2 linked regions of the Haloactinospora alba genome follow. The protein of the gene in region 2 interacts with the protein of the main gene of each other region in a pairwise test. Links are inferred from orthologs where the notes say so. Each region holds a gene or a part of one and is shown on either strand. Other genes may lie near its edges.

Region 1 (2,781 bases), on a different replicon or contig from region 2:
TGGTGACGAGCATGTCACCCTTGGTGCCGTCCCGGCGCGTCACCCCCTTGCCGCGCACCCGCAGGGTGCGCCCGTTGGGGGTGCCCGCGGGCACCTTGACCGTCACCGGGAGCCCGTTGAGGGTGGGCACCCGAACCTCGGCACCGAGGGCCGCCTCCGGGAAGGTCACCGGGACGGTGATCGTCAGGTTGTCGCCGGTCTTGCCGAACACCGGATGCGACTCCACATGCACCACCACATACAGATCTCCGGCCGGTCCCCCCCGTTCGCCCGGCGCGCCTTTTCCTTTGATCCGGATCCGCTGGCCGTCGGAGACGCCAGCCGGGATCCGTGTCTGCACCCGGCGGGTGCTCCTGCCGCGCCCGCTGCCGTTGCAGGTGGGGCACGGGTCGTCCACAACGAGACCGCGCCCCTTGCACTCGCTGCACGGTTCGGACAGCGAGAACCCGCCGAGGTTCGTGCTCTCGTGGCCGGTACCGGAGCACTTGGGGCACATGCGGGGTCCGGACGAGCCGGCCCGCGCGCCGGTGCCCTTGCACGTGGCACAGGCGGCGTCACTACTCAGCGAGAACGAGCGGGTGACCCCCTGGGCCGCCTCGCTGAACGTCAGGGTGGTCTCGGTCTCCACGTCGGCGCCGCGCCGCGCCTGGGTGGTGGTACGGCCGCCGCGGCCGCCGAACAGTCCACCGAACAGGTCGCTCAGCCGTTCCCCGCCGCCGGTACCGGTGCCGGTGGTGGGGCCGTGCCCGAAGAGGTCGCCGAGATCGAACCCGCCCGCTCCGGTTCCGCCGCCGGGCCGGTAGGCACCACCGAAGGAGGAGCGCGCCTCGTCGTACTCCTTGCGCTTTTCCTCGTCGGAGAGCACGTTGTAGGCCTCGGAGATCTCCTTGAACCGCTCCTCGGCCTTGGGGTCGCCCGTGTTGGCGTCGGGGTGGTATTCGCGTGCGAGCTTACGGTAGGACTGCTTGATCTCCTCCTGCGACGCCGACTTGGAGACGCCGAGGGTCTTGTAGTAGTCCTTCTCCAGGTAGTCCTTCGTGCTCATCGACGCTTGCCTTCTCCCGCTTCGCGCTCATGGTTCCTCCGGCCTCGGGGCGGCCGAGAGGTCCGCCCCGAGGGAATCCCCCGGGGCGGACGCTGTCACTCCTGCTGCTCGCTCTCGTTCCCCGCCTTCGGCGGTGCCTCGGCGGAGTCGGCTTCCTGAGCGGGAGCTTCCTCCTGGTCCGTTCCGGACCCCTCAGGGGTGTCCTCCCCAGGGCCGGCCACCACTACGCGGGCTGGACGCAACACCCGTTCACCGATGAGGTACCCGGGCTGGAACACCTCGACCACCGTCGGGACGGTGACGTCGGCCGACGGAACCATGGTCAGCGCCTCGTGCACGTTGGGGTCGAACTCGTCGCCCTGCTCGGCGTACTTCTTCAGCCCCAGCTTGGTGACGAGGGACTCCAGCGACTCACCGACCGACTTGAACCCGCCGGTGAGCTCGTCGTACTCCCGGGCCCGGCCGATGTCGTCCAGGATGGGGAGCAGGTCGCCCACCACCTGGGCCAGCGCCTGCTCCTTCAGGGACTCCCGTTCCCGTTCCACCCGCTTGCGGTAGTTGGCGTACTCGGCCTGCAACCGCTTGAGGTCGTTCGTCCGGTCGGTGAGCTGCTGCTGCAGCTCGGCGACCTCCGCGTCGGCGGTGCTGGTGACCACCTCAGCCTCCAGCGGCTGCTCTTGTTCCTCGACCGGCTCGTCGGCGGTCTCGCCGCCCTCCGTCTCGCGCAGTTCACCGGTCTCCGGGTCGACGCGCCGCTTGTCGCGGACCACCGGCCCCTCCGGTTCCTCGCCGTTGTCGTTTTCCGGCGACGACATTAGCTACGCCTCCTTGTTTCCGCGCCGTGCGAGTTAGGCGTTGCCGTCCCGCTTGGTGTTCTCCTCGTCGACGACCTCGGCGTCCACGACGTCCTCGCCGCCCTGGTCGCTCCCGGCGGCCGCGGCCTCGGCGCCCTCGGCGCCGCCCTCCTGGCCCTGGCCGTAGATGGAGGAGCCGATCTTCTGGCTGGCCAGCGCGACCTTCTCGCTCGCGGAGCGGATCGTGTCGATGTCGGAGCCCTCCAGCGCCTGCTTCAGCTCGCTGACGGCGCTCTCGGTCTCGGACTTCACGTCCTCGGGGATCTGCTCCTCGTTGTCCTTGATGACCTTCTCGGTCTGGTGGACGAGGGACTCGGCGTTGTTGCGGACCTCGGCCTCCTCGCGGCGCTTGCGGTCCTCCTCCGCGTACTCCTCGGCCTCGCGGACCATCTTGTCGATCTCGTCCTGGCTCATGGCCGAGCCACCGGAGATCGTCACCGACTGCTCCTTGCCGGTGCCCAGGTCCTTCGCGGTGACGTTCACGATGCCGTTCGCGTCGATGTCGAAGGTCACCTCGATCTGGGGCACGCCGCGCGGCGCCGGCGGGATGCCGCTCAGGTCGAAGACGCCCAGCTTCTTGTTGTACTGCGCGATCTCCCGCTCGCCCTGGTACACCTGGATCTGCACCGAGGGCTGGTTGTCGTCGGCGGTGGTGAAGATCTCCGAGCGCTTGGTCGGGATCGTCGTGTTGCGCTCGATGAGCTTGGTGAACACGTTGCCCTTGGTCTCGATGCCGAGCGACAGCGGGGTCACGTCCAGCAGTAGGACGTCCTTGACCTCACCCTTGAGCACGCCGCCCTGCAGGGCCGCGCCGATGGCCACGACCTCGTCCGGGTTGACGCCCTTGTTCGGCTCCTTGCCGCCGGTGAGCTCCTTGACCAG
Region 2 (3,180 bases):
GTGCCGCGGAGCTGCTGGTGTCCACCGGGCGGCGGGCGGACCTCGGCCCGCTGGGTGTGGAACGGGTCGGTATCGACCCGGACGCCCGCGCCGTGCCGGTCGACGGCCGCATGCGCGCCGCGCCGGGTGTGTGGGCGGTGGGCGACGTCACCGGCAAGGGGGCGTTCACCCACGTGGCCGTGTACCAGGCGGGGATCGCGGCGGCCGACATCCTGGGGCAGTCCCCGTCGGAGGCGGAGTACCACGCCGTGCCGCGCGTCACCTTCACCGACCCCGAGGTCGGCGCGGTCGGGATGACCGAGGCGCGGGCGCGGGAGGAGGCGCGCTCCGTGCGCACCGCGACGGTGCGCCTTCCCGACACCGCGCGCGGTTTCATCCACAAGGCGGGAAACGACGGGTTCGTGAAGCTGGTGGCCGACGCCGAGGAGGGGGTGCTCCTCGGCGCGACCTCGGCCGGGCCGAGCGGGGGAGAGGTCCTGGGAGCGCTGTCGGTGGCGGTGCACGCCCGGGTGCCGACCGGGCGGCTGCGGTCGATGATGTGCGCGTTCCCCACGTTCCACCGCGCCGTCACCGCGGCCCTGGACGACCTGTGACACCGCCGGGCGGTGGCGCGGGTCCGCCGCGTCGCCGGGACGGTTGTGCTGCGGTGCGGCGGCGGCGAGTATGGGAGGCTCCACCCGAGGACTGGGAGGAGGTGTGGGCCGTGGCTGGTGAGGCCGACGAGGTGCGCGTCTACTGGCGCCCCGGCTGCCCGTTCTGCTACGCGCTGCGGCTGGGGCTGCGGTTGCGCCGGCTGCCGCTTCCGCTGCGCGAGACCAACATCTGGGAGGACGCCTCCGCCGCGGGCCGGGTCCGCGAGATCACCGGCGGGGACGAGACGGTGCCCACCGTGGTGGTCGGTTCCACCACTATGGTCAACCCGAGACCCGGCGCGGTGGTGGCGGCGGCCCGCAGCGCCTGTTGAACGGGGCCACCGCCGCCGCCAGGGACGTTCTCACGCCGCGTCGGTGAGGGTGAGGACGATCAGGGCGGCGTTGAGCGCCACGACCGCCGCGGCGGTGGCCGTGGCCAGCACGGTGACCGCGGGGCGGCTGACGTGGCTTCCCATCACGTCGCGTCTGGCGGTGAGCACCACCAGCGGGACCAGCGCGAACGGGATGCCGAACGACAGGACGACCTGGGAGATCACGAGGGCGCGGGTGGGGTCGAGCCCCGCCGCCAGCACCAGAAGGCCGGGTGCCAGGGTGATGACCCGCCGCGCCAGCAGCGGTATCCGCCGCCGCAGCAGGCCGTCCATCACCACGGCGCCGGCGTAGCACCCCACGGCGGTGGAGGAGAGGCCGGAGACGAGCAGTCCGACCGCGAACAGCAGGCCGACGACGGCGCCGAGGTTGCCGGACACGGCGGCGTGCGCGCCGGAGAGCGACTCCCCGGTGTCGATGCCGCGCAGCGCGCTCGCGGCGAGCAGCACCATGGCGAGGTTGACCGTCCCGGCGATGAGCATCGCCAGCCCGACGTCGTACTTGTTGGCTCTCAGCAGCCGGGTGAGCCGGCTTCCTCCCTGTACACCGTGCCGGTCGCGCGCGAGGGAGGAGTGCAGGTACACGGCGTGGGGCATCACGGTCGCCCCGAGCATCCCGGCCGCGAGCAGCACGCTCTGGGTACCGGAGAAGCGCGGGACCGTACCGCCGAGGGTCCCGGCCAGGGACGGCGGCTCCACGAACAGCCCGGCGACGAACCCGATGGCGATCACCAGGAGCATCCCGGCGATGGCGCGTTCGAAGGGGCGCTGGCCGAACCGGTTCTGCACGGCCAGCAGCCCGAGCGAGACGACGCCGGTGATGGTCCCGCCGAGGATCAGGGGGAGGTCGAACAGGAGGTTCAGGGCGATGGCCCCGCCCAGTACCTCGGCGAGGTCGGTGGCCATGGCCACGAGCTCGGCCTGGGCCCAGTAGGCGATGCGGGAGCCGCGCGGCAGGCGGGTGCGCAGCGCCTCCGGCAGGGACTGCCCGGTGACCAGGCTGAACTTCGCGGAGAGGTACTGCACCAGGAACGCCATGAGGTTCGCGGCGAGGATCACCCACACCAGCAGGTAGCCGTACTGGGCGCCGGCGGCGACGTTGGTGGCGACGTTGCCCGGGTCGACGTAGGCGATGGCGGCGACGAAGGCGGGACCGAGCAGCGCGGCCCCGGTGCGGGCGCGGGTCGGACTCGACCGCGGCTTCCCGTCCGGGGGCGTGGTGTTGTCTGGCGGGGTGGTGCGTACCACCGGTGACCTCCGAGGGCGTCGTGTGGGGGACGTGCCCGGCACGCGTGGTGCGGGGGCGGGCACACACCGCTGGGTTAAGCTCAGCGACCTTCTATGTTTGGCTTACCAAACTTTTTATCACAGGCGGGGCGAACCCAGGGTGGGGAGGGCCGGTGCGTTATCTCACCGGCCCCGGGAAACCGGCGCTCAGCCCCGTCCGGTGGGGGCGTCGGAGCGTTCGTCGCCACCGCCGCCGCGCAGCGACTCGCCCTCGATGTCGATGTTGGGTAGGGCACGGTCCAACCAGCGCGGGAGCCACCACGAGGCCCTGCCGAACAGCGCCATCACCGCCGGGACCAGCGTCATCCGGATCAGGAACGCGTCGATGAGGACGCCGACGGCCAGCGCGAACGCGACCGGCTGGATGGTGGTGTTGTCGCTGAACACGAACGACGCGAACACCGCCGCCATGATGACGGCGGCCGAGACCACCACCCGCGCCCCGGACCGGAACCCGTCCACCACGGCCCGGCGCGGCTCGCTGCCGTGCACGTAGTCCTCGCGCATGCGGCTGACCAGGAACACCTCGTAGTCCATGGCGAGACCGAACAGGGTGCCGATGAGCAGGATCGGCAGGAACGACAGCAGGGTCTCGGTGGAGGTCACACCCAGTAGCGAGCTCCCGTGGCCCCACTGGAACACCGCCACGGTGGCACCCAGCGCCGCGCCCATGCTGAACACGAAGCCCAGCGCGGCCTTGAGCGGCACGAGCAGGGACCGGAACACCGCCATCAGCAGCAGGAACGCCAACCCGACCACGACCGCGAGGAACAGCGGCATGGCCTCGGCGATCCGCTGGGAGGTGTCGATACTGGTCGCCGTGGCGCCGGTGACGGCGATCCGGGCGCCGGTGCTGTCCTGCAGGTCCGGGC

Evidence for each region. The genes of interacting proteins can lie anywhere in the genome.
Region 1: the proteins of FHX37_RS15910 (region 2) and FHX37_RS20445 interact in binary tests that used the Escherichia coli proteins (3 or more experiments, as listed by UniProt). The link is inferred for Haloactinospora alba from one-to-one orthologs.

Annotation. Positions count from the first base shown.
Region 1 is NZ_VFQC01000002.1:597,846-600,626, forward strand. It holds FHX37_RS20445 (nucleotide exchange factor GrpE), read right to left. Parts: upstream 1,861-2,781; coding sequence 1,141-1,860; downstream 1-1,140. Other genes in the region: dnaJ (molecular chaperone DnaJ), read right to left, coding at 1-1,045; dnaK (molecular chaperone DnaK), read right to left, coding at 1,894-2,781. UniProt on the Escherichia coli protein: Participates actively in the response to hyperosmotic and heat shock by preventing the aggregation of stress-denatured proteins, in association with DnaK and GrpE. It is the nucleotide exchange factor for DnaK and may function as a thermosensor.
Region 2 is NZ_VFQC01000001.1:3,513,651-3,516,830, reverse strand. The notes cover bases 133-3,058. They hold FHX37_RS15910 (Nramp family divalent metal transporter), read right to left. Parts: upstream 2,270-3,058; coding sequence 995-2,269; downstream 133-994. Other genes in these bases: FHX37_RS15905 (MMPL family transporter), read right to left, coding at 2,456-3,058; FHX37_RS15915 (glutaredoxin family protein), read left to right, coding at 704-964; FHX37_RS15920 (dihydrolipoyl dehydrogenase family protein), read left to right, coding at 133-593. Also shown: more of FHX37_RS15920, read left to right, coding at 1-132; more of FHX37_RS15905, read right to left, coding at 3,059-3,180. UniProt on the Escherichia coli protein: H(+)-stimulated, divalent metal cation uptake system. Involved in manganese and iron uptake. Can also transport cadmium, cobalt, zinc and to a lesser extent nickel and copper. Involved in response to reactive oxygen.